2 regions of the Actinomadura napierensis genome follow, and region 1 is predicted to be linked to the other one. Evidence: riboswitches for the same ligand, from Rfam matches in the RefSeq annotation. Region 1 holds a riboswitch; the other holds the start of a gene.
What was found. A riboswitch is a leader RNA that binds a small molecule or an ion and turns the genes downstream of it on or off. The one in region 1 is predicted to bind ZMP and ZTP.

Region 1 (7,381 bases):
GCGCCCCGCGACGGGGCCCGGCGCGGACCCGCCGAACCGCGCCCGGCGCCGGCGCCGGGGAACGGGCGGCCCCTGTACGTGACGGGCCTCGTGGCGTCGCTGTGGTGCGTGGGGATCGGGCTCACGGTGCTGACGACCGTGACGCTGCTCGGCTGGGTCGCGGCGCCCAAGACCGCGCTCGGGCACGGGATGTCCGGGGTGTTCCGGACGGCCGTGAACTTCTGGCTCGTCTCCCACCACGCGGGGTTCTCCTACGGGCACGGCCGGGTCGGGCTGCTGCCGCTGGGCGTGCTGGTGCTGCCCGGGGCGCTGCTGTACCGGGGCGGCGCGTGGATGATCCGCGGGCTCGGGCTGCCGCCGCGGCCCCGGATCGCCGTGGTGCACGTGGCGGCGACGCTGGCCGTCCCGTACGCGCTGCTGGCCGTGCTGCTGGCGCTGGCCGCGTCCGCGCCGGAGGTGCATCCGTCGGCGTGGCAGGCGTTCGTCGGGTGCTTCCTCGTCGCCGTCATCGCGGGCGGGCTGGGCGCCGCGCGGGCCGTGGTGGCCGCGCAGGTGGCGGCGGAGGCGCGCGGGCGGCGGGTCCGGTCCGGACTGGGCGCGCTGCTGCGGCTGCTGCCGGACCGCCCGAGATCGCTGGTGATCGGGGTCGCCGGGTCGGTGGCGGTGCTGCTGGCGGCGGGCGCGGTCCTGGTCGGCGGGTCGCTGGCGATGCACATGTCCGAGTCCGACCGGCTGTACGACCTGCTCGCGCCCGGCATCGTCGGCGGCGTCCTGCTGCTCCTGGTCGAGCTGGCGTTCCTGCCGAACGCGGTGATCTGGGGCGTCGCGTACGCGGTCGGGCCGGGCTTCGCGGTCGGCGCCGGGACGAGCGTGTCGCCGACCGGCGTGTTCCTGGACACGGTCCCGGCGTTCCCGCCGCTGGCGGCGCTGCCCGAGCCCGGTCCGGCCCCCGCCGTGTCGCTGCTGGCGCTGTTGGCGCCGTTCGCGGCGGGCGCGGTGGGCGGCGTGCTGACGATCCGGACGATGCCGAGCGCGACGTCCGAGGCGGCGCCGCTGTGGGGGTTCGTGTCCGGGACGCTGACGGGCGCCGTCGTGGCGCTGCTGGCGGCGCTGTCGGGCGGTCCGCTGGGCGGCGGGCGGATGGCGACGGTCGGCCCGTCCGCGTGGCAGGTCGGGCTGCTGGCGGCGCTGGAGGTGGGGATCTCCGCGGCGATCGCGGCGTGGGCGGCGAACTGGCGGATCATGCGGCGGCCGGAGGGCGAGGAGGCGCCGTCGAAGCGTAAGAAGCGCAAGAAGCGCAGGAAGCAGCGGCCCGCCGCCCGGCTGCCCGAGGCGGCGGTTCCGCAGCCCGCGCCTGCGCCCGTCCCGGACGGGACGCCCGCGGCGGCCGAGCGGCCGACGGCACCGCGCCCGTCGCCCTCACGCCCGTCGCCGTACGCGCCCGACCCGCTGGAGTTCGAGGAGGCCGAGCCGGTCCTGGCGCCGCGCAGGCCGCGCGGCCGGGGCCGCGCCGTGGACCCGCTGCCCGAGCTGATCATGGACGAGCCCCCCGCACCCGAGCCCGCCGAGCCCGAACCCGAGCCCGCCGCTCGCGAACCCGCCGAGCCGGAGCCCGCCCCGGCGGAGCCCCAGCCGGACGAGCGGGACGGCAAGGTCGTCCTCGAAGGCCACATCGTCGAGGACGCCGAGCCCGACCCGGTGCCGCCGCCCCGCGAGGACCCCGAGCGCACCGAGAACCGCGGCGGGGCCATCTACGTGCTGCGCGACGAGCCCCGCGACTGACTCAGAGCAGGTCGCCGTACTTGTCCATGCTGCCCGCGGGCAGATCGAGCTTCTTCTCGATCTTCGGGTAGAACTCGTGCTTGCAGGCGGTCTTGTCGGCGCCGGTGTTGGACGCCCCCAGGCACTCCTGGTACCCGCTCAGCTCCGGCCACAGGAAGACCGTGAGCGCGACCGACAGGGCGGAGAACGCCAGCCCCACCGAGCCGAGCACGATGCCCGGCACCGCGCCCGGGGCCGCGCCGCGCGCCGTCCGCGCCCGGCGCCGCGCCCTGATGCCGATGACCAGCGCGGCGACGCCCAGGACCAGCCCCAGCGGGTAGAAGAAGAACGACGTCAGCAGGGCGACGATGCCGAGCCACAGGGCCCGCCGCCCGGTCCGCTCGACCGGCGGCGGCCCCGGGGGAGGGCCGAGGGGGGCGCCCGGGGGCGGCCCCGCCGGATCCCGCCCCTGCTCGACGGGGTGGGCCGGTCGACCCGGCTGCTCGCTCACGTCCGCTTCCTCCCAACCGTGGATTCAACCGCGCCGAACAGGGCCGATAGGCTGCGTGCCGAATGCCGACAACCCCACCGTCCACCCCACCGTCCACAAGGGAGTCATGGTGTCCGCCCGGCTCGTCGTCCTCGTCTCCGGCGCGGGGACCAACCTACAAGCGCTGCTCGACGCCTGCGCAGATCCAGCCTACGGGGCGAAAGTGGTGGCCGTGGGCGCCGACCGCGACGGGATCGGCGGCACCGAGCGCGCCGAGCGCGCCGGGCTGCCCGCGTTCACGCTCCGCATCCCCGACTTCCCGTCCCGCGCCGAATGGGACGCCGCCCTCGCCGCGGCGATCGCCGAGCACGAACCCGACCTGGTGGTGTCCGCCGGATTCATGAAGATCCTCGGCCCGGAGGTGCTGGCCCGGTTCGGTGGCCGCATCGTCAACACCCATCCCGCGCTGCTGCCCTCGTTCGCCGGCGCGCACGCCGTACGGGACGCCCTGGCGTACGGGGTGAAGGTCACGGGCTGTACCGTTCACTTCGTCGACGAAGGCGTGGACACCGGACCCGTCATCGCCCAGGAGACCGTCCCCGTGGGCTGGCATGACGACGAGGACTCCCTGCACGAGCGCATCAAGCAGGTGGAGCGCCGGCTCCTGGTCGACGTCGTCGGACGGCTGGCCCGCGACGGCTGGACCACGCGGGGGCGGCGGGTCTCGATGAAATGCAGAACCTGCGGCGACGGCACGTCCGGCGGCGCCGCGCCGGACGGCGGAACGTCCGGCAGTCCAGGTCAGACGGAACGAGGGGAGCTCGGCCGGTGAGTCGGGTGGCGATCAAGCGCGCATTGATCAGCGTGTACGACAAGACCGGGCTGGAGGAACTCGCCCGCGGCCTGCACGAGGCCGGGGTGGAGATCGTCTCCACCGGGTCCACGGCGGGCCGGATCTCCGCCGCCGGCGTGCCGGTGATGAAGGTGGAGAAGCTCACCGGGTTCCCCGAGTGCCTGGACGGCCGGGTCAAGACCCTGCACCCGAAGGTGCACGCGGGCCTGCTCGCCGACCGGCGCAAGGAGGACCACCTCCAGCAGCTCGACGACCTGCACGTCGAGCCGTTCGACCTGGCCGTGGTGAACCTGTACCCGTTCGCCGCGACGGTCGCGTCCGGCGCCGGGCCCGACGAGTGCGTCGAGCAGATCGACATCGGCGGCCCGACGATGGTGCGCGCCGCCGCGAAGAACCACGCGTCCGTCGCCGTCGTCGTCGACCCGTCCGCGTACGGGGACGTCCTGGACGCGGTGAAGGCCGGCGGGTTCACGATCGAGCAGCGCCGCCGCCTCGCCGCCCTCGCCTACGCGCACACCGCGTCCTACGACGTGGCCGTGGCCTCCTGGTTCGCGAGCGAGTACGCGCCCGACGAGCAGGCCGCCGAGACGCAATGGCCCGACTTCATCGGCGCCACCTGGGAGCGGTCGAACGCCCTGCGGTACGGCGAGAACCCGCACCAGCGCGCCGCCCTGTACCGGGTGCCGGGCGAGACGGGCCTCGCGGGCGCCGAGCAGATCTACGGCAAGGAGATGTCCTACAACAACTACGTGGACACCGACGCCGCCCGCCGCGCCGCCTACGACTTCACCGACCCCTGCGTCGCGATCATCAAGCACGCCAACCCGTGCGGCATCGCGGTCGGCGCCGACATCGCCGACGCGCACCGCCGAGCCCTCGACTGCGACCCGGCGTCCGCCTACGGAGGCGTGATCGCCGCGAACCGGCCGGTCACCGCCGCGATGGCGGAGCAGATCACCGGGAGCTTCGCCGAGGTCGTCGTCGCCCCGTCCTTCGAGGACGAGGCCGTCACCGTGCTGAAGAACCGGTTCAAGAACACCCGGCTGCTGATCTGCCCGGACGCCCCCGGCGGAGCCACCGAGTCCCGGCGGATCGACGGCGGGCTCCTCGTCCAGACCGTCGACCGGGTCGACGCGCCCGGCGACGACCCGTCCGGCTGGGAGCTCAAGTGCGGCGACGCCGCCGGCGAGGACACCCTCCGCGACCTGGCGTTCGCGTGGCGGGCCGTCCGCGCCGTCAAGTCCAACGCGATCCTGCTGGCCTCCGGCGGCGCCACGGTCGGCGTCGGCATGGGCCAGGTCAACCGGGTCGACTCGGCCCGCCTGGCCGTGGCGCGCGCGGGCGAGGAGCGGGCCCGCGGCTCGGTCGCCGCGTCCGACGCCTTCTTCCCGTTCCCGGACGGGCTCGAAGTGCTGATCGAGGCGGGCGTGAAGGCCGTCGTCCAGCCGGGCGGCTCGATCCGCGACGAGCTCGCCATCGAGACCGCGACCAAGGCCGGCGTCACGATGTACTTCACCGGCACGCGGCACTTCTTCCACTGATCGGACAGGCCCGGGCCCGGCGCGGCGTTCCCGCCCGCCGGGCCCGGTCTTTCCACTGTCCCGCCGGAGGTAGCCTCTGGCTGGCCGCGCCCCATGACCGTCTCTTGACCTTCGGCGCGATCGTTCGCTGAAGGAGGCGCTGATGGACTCGCTGACGACCTTCCTGGTCGCCCAGATCGGCCAGGCAGACTCGCTGCTGATGGAGTCACGCCAGGTGGTCGGGCTGGTCGCGGCGGTGCTCGCCGCGCTCCTGGCCGGGCAGCTCGGCTGGCACGGCACCGACCGGATCCTCGCCCGCCGCGAACGCGCCGACGACTAGCGCCCGGGCGGCCGGCGCGCAGCTGGCCCGGTCGGCGCGGTCTCGCGCGGCTAGCGCAGCCGCGCGCGCAGCGCCTTCGCCGCCTCCGGCCAGTCGTCGTCGGTCATCGAGAAGACGGCGGTGTCGCGGATCGAGCCGTCCGGGCGGATCCGGTGCTTGCGGTGGATCCCCTCGAACGACGCGCCGAGCCGCTGGATCGCCGCCCGCGACCGCTCATTGCGGGAATGGGTGTGCCATCCCACCCGGATCGCCCCCAGGTCGTCGAAGGCCCGTTGCAGGAGCAGCAGCTTCGACTCGGTGTTGAAACCCGTCCGCTGCCAGCGCGTCCCCAGCCACGTGTACCCGATGCACAGCCCCCGGTCCTTCGGGACGACCTCGTAGTACGACGTCGTCCCCGCGACCTCCCCGGTCGCCACGTCGATCTGCGCCCACGGCAGCCGCACGCCCTTGTCCCGCGCGATCAGGGCCGTGCTCACCATGGTGTGCACGGCGTCCGCGTCCGCCGGCTGCCGCTCGTTCAGCCACGTCCAGACGGACGGGTCCTTCGACGCGGCGAACAGGCCGTCGACATGGTCCAGGGAGAGGGGTTCCAACCGCACATAACGGCCGGTCAGGACCGGCTGCGCCAACCATTCGTCGCTCATGGCGTCCACGCTAGGACGGGCCCAAGGGCGTCCGGCAGAGCCACTTCACGGCGATTCCGGCGGACCACTCGGCGCCACCGGGGCGGCTACCATGGGGTTTCGACGCGACTGGCGCGGTCAAGGTGGATCACCACCGGGGAGCGAACGACAGTCCGGACACCGCGCGCCTGGGTGGACGGGACCTCGAGCAGGGCTCGGTCCCTGGCGACACACCGCGGAGGCATGCATGACCGCACAGATCCTGGACGGCAAGGCCACGGCCGCCGAGATCCGCTCCGACCTCAAGGGGCGCGTCGAGGCGCTGCGCGACCGCGGCGTGTCCGTGGGCCTCGGGACGGTGCTGGTGGGCGACGACCCCGGCAGCCACTCCTACGTCAACATGAAGCACCGCGACTGCGCCGAGGTCGGCATCGAGAGCATCCGCCGCGACCTGCCCGAGACCGCCTCCCAGGAGGACGTCGAGCGGGCCGTCGCCGAGCTCAACGCCGACCCCGCCTGCACCGGCTACATCGTCCAGCTGCCGCTGCCGAAGGGCCTGGACGAGCAGCGCGTGCTGGAGCTGATCGACCCCGCCAAGGACGCCGACGGCCTGCACCCGATGAGCCTCGGACGGCTCGTGCTGATGCAGCCGGGCCCGCTGCCCTGCACCCCGAAGGGCATCATCGAGCTGCTGCGCCGCTTCGACGTGCCGATCAGGGGCGCCGAGGTCACCGTCGTCGGCCGCGGCATCACCGTCGGCCGCTCGCTCGGGCTGCTGCTGACCCGGCGCAGCGAGAACGCCACCGTCACCCTCTGCCACACCGCCACCCGTGACCTCGCCGCGCACACCCGCGCCGCCGACATCGTCGTCGCGGCGGCCGGCGTCCCCGGCCTGATCACCGCCGACATGGTCAAGCCCGGCGCCGCCGTGCTGGACGTCGGGGTCTCCCGGGTCGACGGCAAGCTGACCGGCGACGTCGCGGCCGACGTCCGGGAGGTCGCCGGCTGGGTCGCCCCGAACCCCGGCGGCGTCGGCCCCATGACCCGCGCCATGCTGCTGCAGAACGTCGTGGAGGCCGCCGAGCAGACGGTCTGACGGCCTCCTCGGACAGGCGAGAGGGCCGCCACCGCACCCCTGGTGGCGGCCCTCTCCCCCTTTCGCTCGCCTTGTCGGAGGTCCCCCGGGCCGGGCCGCGCCGTCACCTGCGCGGCCCGATCCGGGCGGGTCAGGCGATCGCCCTCGACTGCGCTGCCGGTGAGGGCGATCGCACGTTCACTTCGGTCGGCCCGGCATCTCAGCTGGCCCGGCGGGTCGCCGCGGTGTGCGCCGCGGCGCGGGCCGGGCCCGTGGGATGGCCGGGGGCGTGTCCCGGTGGCCCGGTCCTGCGCGCCTCCGCCGGGCCCCGCATCCCCGGAGGACGCCCGTCGATCGGGGGGCGTCCCTGCTGGGGCACGTGGACCGGCGGCAGCGGCCGGACGAGGCCCATCGCGATGACCTCGTTGGCCAGCCGGGTGCGCCGGTTGGCCCCCTCGGGGATCCGGAACTTCTGGTAGAGCCGCAGCAGGTGCTGCTTCACCGCGGCCTCGGTCACGACCAGCTCGCCCGCGATGTCGCGCGCCGTGGCGGGGGCCACGAACGCCTCGTCGGACAGGGCGGGACGGCACAGCGCGGTCAGCACGTCGACCTCGCGGCGGGTGAGCTCGGGGGCGACGGCACGCCGCAGCTCGACGTCCGGGTCGACCTCCTCACGGGGGATGCCCCCCATCCGGCAGCGCGCCGTGCCGAAGCTCACG
Region 2 (7,381 bases), on a different contig from region 1:
CTGCGTGGGCGAGGGCCTGGAGGTGCGCAAGGCCGGCGCGCACGTCGCGCACGTCCTGGCGCAGATCGACGGGGCGCTGGAGAAGATCCCCGCCGACCAGGTGCGGCGCAGCGTGATCGCCTACGAGCCGGTCTGGGCGATCGGCACCGGCGAGGTCGCCACGCCGCAGGACGCGCAGGAGGTCTGCGCCGCCGTCCGGACCCGGCTCGCCGAGCTGTACGACGGCGGGCTCGCCGACCAGGTGCGCATCCTGTACGGCGGCTCGGTGAAGGGCGACAACATCGCCAAGCTGATGGCGCAGGACGACGTGGACGGCGCGTTGGTCGGTGGTGCCAGCCTCGACCCGGGCGAGTTCGTCAAGATCTGCCGGTACCGGGAGTTCCCGGCCTGATCAAAACTGATCAATTCCGCGTGACATGGGGGTTCTTGCCGAACCAGGCGGTAGTTCGTCGTACCCTTCGTACTGCACGGGTAAACCGCCCGGCTCGATCCTCCGTCCCTACAGACGAGGCCCCGTCTCCCGCGGGGCCTGCCAGAGAAGGCGCTGAAGAACTGTGATCATCGCATCGTCCATCGTGCTCATCGTCACGAGTCTGCTGATGGTGGTCCTCGTCCTGATGCACAAGGGCAAGGGCGGGGGACTGTCCGACATGTTCGGCGGCGGCGTCTCGTCGTCGCTCGGCGGCTCGTCGGTGGTGGAGCGCAACCTGGACCGGCTGACGATCGGCGTCGGGGTGGTCTGGTTCGCCTCGATCATCGTGCTCGGGCTGCTGTTCAAGCACAAGGGCGTCGGCTGAGCCGCCCGTCCAAACACGTTCGAGCGCCGCGCCGTCCTCGGAGGTCCCTGGCGGCCGCGGCACACAAAGCGAGGAGTAGTCCGTGGGTAGTGGCAACGCGATTCGGGGCAGCCGCGTCGGGGCCGGTCCAATGGGGGAGGCGGAGCGCGGCGACGCCGCCCCCCGCGTCTGGGTGACCTTCTACTGCGCCAACCGGCACGAGACGCGCCCCAGCTTCGCGACCGACGTCGCGGTCCCCGAGACGTGGGACTGCCCGCGCTGCGGGTTCCCGGCCGGCCAGGACGCGGAGAACCCTCCGGCGCCGCCGAAGACCGAGCCCTACAAGACGCATCTGGCGTACGTGAAGGAGCGGCGCAGCGACGAGGACGGCGAGGCCATCCTCGAGGAGGCGCTCGCCAAGCTGCGCGAGAAGCGCGCCGCCGTCAAGAGGGCCCTGGAGGCCGCGGGCCGGAGCTGACGCTCCGCCCGCACGGCGACGCCGCGCACCGGTGTCCTGGCCCGGTCCCCGCAGGGGGGTCGGGCCTTCGCCGTCTCGGGGTGCGGTCGGCGCGGCGGCTCAGCAGGAGGGCGCGCAGAGGCGGCGGGCGGTGGCCTCGCCGAAGATCCGCATGATGTCCTGCGGGACGCGGGCGGTGTAGACGCTGCCGCCGGTGGCGTCGGCGAGCCGCCGCAGCTCGGCGGTGTCGACGTCCGGGCCGAAACCGATGACGATGATCTGCACCGGGCGGGTCGCCTCCCGTCCGGCGCGCAGCGCGGCGACCGTGCGGTCCAGGGAGGGGCCGCCGGGGTCGTCGTTGCGGCCGTCGGTGAACAGCAGCACCGTGTTGACCATCTCCGGCCGGTAGGTGCGGCGCATGTACCGGACGGCGGCGAGCACGGTGTCGTACAGGCCGGTCGCGCCGTCCGGTTTCGGGCGCAGCGCCGCCAGCGCGCTGAGGATGCGCTGCCGGCGGGTGACCGAGCCGACCCGGCCGCCGAGCGGGCCCATCGGGACGGTCCGCCGCCAGTCCCGGTCTCCGTCCAGCCGCGTGGAGAAGATCCACTGGCCGAGTTCGGTGTCGTCGGGCTGCAGTGCCAGGCCCTCCTGGGAGGCCTGCGCGATCGCCTGCAGCCGGGTCAGCCGGGTGCCGGGCACCGGCTGCGCCATCGATCCGGAGACGTCGATCACCGACAGCATCCGGGAGCCGAGCGTCAGCCGCGCCCATTCCTGCGCCGTCCGCCGGACGAGGGCGGGTTCGGGGTCGGCGAGGACGGCGGGCCTGGCCGCGGTCAGGCCGGGTGTGCGGCCGAACGCGGCCGGCGCCCGCCCGGCGGGGTCGCGGAAGCCCGCCGAGCGGAGGTGCTCGCGGGCGGTTCCGCCGCGCAGCGCGTGCTCGAACAGCCGCGCGCCGGGACGGTCGTCGAGGATCGCGACCGGATAGTCCAGGGACAGGGTCCCGTCGCGCGGGTAGACGGCCTGGACGGGCTCCGACGGCTCGCGCCGGTCGTGCTCCCACACGGCCTGCTCCGGGACGGCCAGGACGGGCTCAGGCCGCGCCGAGGACCCGGCCAGCGCGCCGAACGCCCGGGTCGCGTCCGGTGCGGTGCTCTCCCGCACCGACCGCGCGAACGCCGCGAACGCCGCGTCGCCCTCGCGTTCCCGCGCGACCAGCAGCGCGGCGAGCCCGGCGCCGGTCCGGGCCGGGTCGGGCAGGACGAGGCCGACCGCCCGGGAGCTCCGCTCGCCGGGTTCGGCCGCGCCCAGCAGGTCCTTCCACGAGCCGGGCGTCCGCGTGGCCCGCGCCGCCGGGACCGCGGCGACGAGAGGCGAGCGGGCTAACGGCCCACCCGCCAGGCGCGGCGGCTTCGCCAGCAGCCGCAGCCACAGCGAGGAGTCCGGTACCCACACGTCCGGGAGGCGCACGCCCGAGCCCCGGGGGATCTGCCCGGACAGCAGCGCCGTGACCCCCGCCGGGCCGGCCGCGCGCACGGTGACCCGCACGCATTTCCCGCCCGCGCGGTGGTCGGCGCCGTTGAAGTCGGCGGCCACCGCGGACACGGCGGGCGCCAGTTCCGGGGCGACGGCCGCGTCGAGCGTCGTCACGCCGCCGGAGCACGACGTGATCGCCGACAGCGCGTACACCGACGTGGCGAGCACCGCCGCGATCGCCATGCACACGACCGCCACGATCGCCACGGTCCGGCGCGTGCGCCGTGTCCGCCGCCGCGCGCGCCGTCCCGTCTCCCGATGCGCCCCGCTCACGATGACCTCGACTCCCCGTTCGGCGGTCCGCCCCGCCGGTCCGTGTGGGCCGCCAATTGTCGGCGCCCCGCCGTCCCGCGGGCATCGGTGAAATCACCAGCCTCCGCAGTCCCGTTTTGGCCATCGGCGGAGCGGCGAATATTCTTCGGGGGAAGGCCGGTTCCGGCGCATGTTCGGGCGCGGGAGTTCGGGACGCGGCGGCGAAGCCGGGAGGGGAACCATGGACGCGGTCGACCAGGCGATCCTGCGGCGGTTGCAGCGGGACGGGCGGCAGACCAACCGGGAACTGGCCGAGGCGGTGGGGATCGCCCCGTCGACGGCGCTGGAGCGCACGCGCGCGCTGCGCTCGCGCGGGATCCTCACCGGCTTCCACGCGGCGGTCGACTTCGAGAGGCTCGGCCGCGGCGTGCAGGCGCTGATCTCGATCCGGATCCGGCCGCAGTCGCGGGAGGCGATCGAGTCGGCGCGCGACAGCATGGCCGCCATGCCGGAGGCCGTCGCCGTCTTCGTCGTCACGGGGAACGAGGATCTCCTCGTCCACGTGGCGGTGCCCAGCACCACGTACCTGCGCGACTTCGTGCTCGACCGGCTGGCCCGCCGCAAGGAGTACGTGGACGTCCGCACCACCGTGGTGTACGACTACGTCCAGCCGAGGGAGCAGGGCGAACTTCCGTCGGCCGAGCGGCGCGACGGGCGAACGCCGTACGCCTGAGGCGACGTCCGGTGCGCCGAAACCGAAGGATTGCCGGAGTGAGGCTGTGGAGCCGAACGAATGACGGCTCACAGCGCAAACTTCCGTACTCTTGCCTAGCTTCGGCTGCATGGGCCGACGAAACATTCCGTCCGGCGCGCTGCTGGTGCTGGCCGCCGGCGTCCTGTGGGGGACGGTGGGTCCGGCGCAGGTGCTGGCCGGTTCGGCGGCGAGCCCGGTGGCGATCGGCGGCGCGCGGATCTTCTCCGGCGGGCTCATCCTCGCCGTGCTGGTGCTCGTGACGGACCGGAAGGCGTTCCGGGCGCTGTCGCGGCGCACCTGGCCGCCGCTGGCCGCCGCGTCCGTCGCCACCGGGGTCTTCCAGGCGTCGTTCTTCAGCGCGGTCGACCGGACGGGCGCCGCGGTCGCGACCGCCGTCGTGTTCGGGCTCGCGCCCGTCTCGACCGGGCTGTGCGAGCGGCTGGTGCTGCGGGCGCGGCTGAGCCGGCGGTGGTGGTGGGGTACGGCCTGCGCGGTCGGCGGCGTTGCGCTGCTGATGGCGCCGGGGCCGGACGTCCATGTCGACCCGCTCGGGGTGGCGCTCAGCCTGGTCGCCGGGGTCTGCTTCGGCGTGTACACGGTGTCGGCGAAGGTGCTGACCGGCCACGAGGTGGGGATGGCGGCGGCGGTGTCGGTGACGCTGCTGGCGGGCGGGTCGGTGCTGCTGCCCTGGACGCTCGCGGACCTGCCGGCGCTCGCCGCGCCGCGGTCGGCGGTCCTGGTGGCGTGGCTCGGGATCGCGGCGACCGCTGCCGCGTACATGTTCTTCGTCACCGGCCTGCACCGCGTCAGCGCGGCGACGGCGGGGACGCTCAGTCTCGCCGAGCCGCTGGTGGCGGCGGTGCTGGCCGTCGCGGTCCTCGGGGAGCGGCTGTCCGTGCAGGCCGCGGCGGGGGCGCTGCTGCTGTTCGGCGGGCTGGCCGTGGTGTCGGTGCCGTCGCGGACCCGGCGGGCGCGGACCCGGCGAGTGCGGGACGCGGCTCGCTATGATGGCGCGAACGCGACTGGCGCAGTCAAGGTGGAGTCGACCACCGGGGAGCGAAACTAGTCCGCACACCGCGCGCCTGGGTGTACGGGTCCCCTTGCCGGGGCGCCCGGAGCGTTCCGGCGCGAAGCAGCGCGGAGGTAGTCGTGCACGAGCCCGCCGTTCCCCATCTGCAGGCCGCGGACCTCGAGATCGCCGGACTGGTCGAGGCGGAGGCCCGCCGCCAGTTCGAGAAGATCCGGCTGATCGCCTCGGAGAACTACGTGTCGGCGGCGGTGCTGGAGGCCGCCGGCACCGTCCTGACCAACAAGTACTCCGAGGGCTACGCCGGCAAGCGGTACTACGAGGGCCAGCAGAACGTCGACCCGATCGAGCTGGCGGCGATCGGCCGGGCCAAGGAGCTGTTCGGCGTCGAGCACGCCAACGTCCAGCCGTACTCCGGGTCGCCCGCCAACCTCGCCGTCTACCTGGCGTTCCTGGACCCCGGCGACCCGGTGATGGGCCTGTCGCTGCCGATGGGCGGCCATCTGACGCACGGCTGGTCGGTGTCGGCGACCGGCAAGTGGTTCTCGCCCGTCCGCTACGAGGTGCGCGCCGACACCGGGCGCGTCGACATGGACGAGGTCCGCGACCTGGCGCTCAAGGAGCGGCCGAAGCTGATCTGGTGCGGCGGGACGGCGGTGCCCCGCACCATCGACTTCCCGGCGTTCGCGGAGATCGCCCGCGAGGTCGGGGCGGTGCTGGCGGCCGACATCGCGCACATCGCGGGCCTGGTCGCGGGCGGCGCGCACCCGTCCCCGGTGGGGCACGCCGACGTGATCACCACGACCACGCACAAGACGCTGCGCGGCCCGCGCGGCGCGATGATCATGTCGACGGCCGAGCACGCCATGGCGGTCGACAAGGCGGTGTTCCCCGGCCTGCAGGGCGGCCCGCACAACCACACCACGGCCGCGATCGCCGCCGCGCTGAAGGAGGCGGCGGCGCCGGACTTCTCCCGGTACGCCCGCCAGGTCGTCGCGAACGCCAAGGCCCTCGCGGCGGCGCTGCTGGAGCGCGGCTACGACCTGATCTCCGGCGGGACCGACAACCACCTCATCCTGATCGACCTGACGAACAAGGGCGTCGCCGGCAAGCCCGCCGCGCAGGCCCTGGACCGCGCCGGCATCGAGCTGAACTACAACGCGGTCCCGTTCGACCCGCGCAAGCCGTTCGACCCGTCCGGGCTGCGGCTCGGCACCGGCGCGATCACCACCCGCGGGCTGGACGAGGCGCGGATGCCGCAGATCGCGGCCTGGATCGACGAGGTCGTGCGGGCGGCCGCCGGGCAGGACGAGGCGGTGGTCGAGCGGGTCGCGGGCGAGGTCCGCGAGATGCTGGCCGGCTACCCGATGCCGGGCTGGGCGACCGCCCCCTGATCAGGCGGCGCTGATCGACGAGGGGCGCAGGAGCGTGATCATGCGCCAGGCTTCGGGATCGGTGAGGGCCACCGCGTCCGCGCCGGTCCCGAAGTCGCCGTACCGGGCGGCGACGTCCAGCCCGCCGGCGAGCCGGATGGCGGCGTCGAGCTCGGTCGCGGTCCAGAACCGGTAGGGCACGACGTCCTCGATGACGCGGGTCGCGCCGTCCGCCTCGATCGTCATCGTCACGTGGTCGTCGGCGATCTGGGTGACCGGGTCGAGCAGGTCGGTCGGCTCGCCCCACCGGACCGTGGCGTGCACGCCGTCGCGCTCGACCGTCCAGCCGGTGCTGACGGTCGGGTCGTCCGACAGCCGGTCGCGCGGGTGCGACATCTCGATCACGTACAGGCCGCCGGGTGCCAGGTGCGCGGCGACCCGGCGCAGGTGCGCGACGAACGCGTCCAGCGTCATCAGGTGGGACGTGGAGTCCAGCATGGTCAGGACGAGGTCGAACCGGCGGCCCAGGTCGAATGTCGTCATGTCGTCCTGGACGACCTCGACCGCCACCCCTGCGCGCCGGGCCTCGCGCGCCGCGTACGCGCACATCGCCGGGCTCAGGTCGAGCGCGGTCGCGGCCAGGCCGAGCCGGGCCAGCTCGCGGGCGTGCTCGGCGGGCCCGGCGGCCCGCTCCAGCACCGTCCGGACGGGGCCGGCCGCGTCCGGACGGTGCTCGGCGCACCAGCCGAGCACCGCGCCGGTCTCGGCGGCCACGTCGCGGAACGAGCAGGCCAGCTCGTAGGCCCAGGGGTCGTCATAGATGCCGGTCACCCCGCCATCCTGCCAGCGCGCCCGGGTCGGGGCGGCCGTCCGCGCGCAGCCTGATCTCCACGATGTGGGGCTCGTCGGTGCGCCGCGTCCGGCCGCCGAGCGAGGTCAGCAGCCGCCGCATCCGCGCGTTCTCGCTCAGCGCGGTCGCGCGCAGCTCCACCAGGCCGCGCTCGCGGGCCAGCGCCACCAGCAGCTCGGCGAGCGCCCGGCCGAGGCCCCGGCCCTGCCAGGCGTCCTCGACCAGGAACGCCAGTTCCGCGACGCCCGGGTCGAGGACGTGGATCAGGTGCGCGAGGGCGAGCAGCGACCCGTCCGGGCCCTCGGCGACGAGCGTGAGGCCGCGCGCCGGGTCGCAGAACCGCGCGATCGCGCGCGGCG

Region 2: another riboswitch for ZMP and ZTP. It lies ahead of glyA (serine hydroxymethyltransferase); the one in region 1 lies ahead of ABD296_RS25150 (bifunctional methylenetetrahydrofolate dehydrogenase/methenyltetrahydrofolate cyclohydrolase).

What each region holds. Positions count from the first base shown of each region.
Region 1 is NZ_BAAAMR010000048.1:11,404-18,784, reverse strand. Features, by position in the region: gene ABD296_RS25180 (cell division protein PerM) at 1-1,782, shown strand, start outside; gene ABD296_RS25175 (hypothetical protein) at 1,784-2,272, opposite strand; gene purN (phosphoribosylglycinamide formyltransferase) at 2,379-3,083, shown strand; gene purH (bifunctional phosphoribosylaminoimidazolecarboxamide formyltransferase/IMP cyclohydrolase) at 3,080-4,645, shown strand; gene ABD296_RS25160 (hypothetical protein) at 4,788-4,964, shown strand; gene ABD296_RS25155 (GNAT family N-acetyltransferase) at 5,015-5,608, opposite strand; ZMP/ZTP riboswitch at 5,703-5,788, shown strand; gene ABD296_RS25150 (bifunctional methylenetetrahydrofolate dehydrogenase/methenyltetrahydrofolate cyclohydrolase) at 5,835-6,683, shown strand; gene ABD296_RS25145 (FHA domain-containing protein) at 6,883-7,381, opposite strand, start outside.
Region 2 is NZ_BAAAMR010000170.1:250-7,630, reverse strand. Features, by position in the region: gene tpiA (triose-phosphate isomerase) at 1-391, shown strand, start outside; gene secG (preprotein translocase subunit SecG) at 555-797, shown strand; gene ABD296_RS46275 (RNA polymerase-binding protein RbpA) at 880-1,254, shown strand; gene ABD296_RS46270 (substrate-binding and VWA domain-containing protein) at 1,354-3,039, opposite strand; gene ABD296_RS46265 (Lrp/AsnC family transcriptional regulator) at 3,260-3,751, shown strand; partial or broken gene ABD296_RS50770 (DMT family transporter) at 3,861-4,709, shown strand; ZMP/ZTP riboswitch at 4,781-4,867, shown strand; gene glyA (serine hydroxymethyltransferase) at 4,922-6,193, shown strand; gene ABD296_RS46255 (class I SAM-dependent methyltransferase) at 6,194-7,003, opposite strand; partial or broken gene ABD296_RS46250 (GNAT family N-acetyltransferase) at 6,987-7,381, opposite strand, start outside.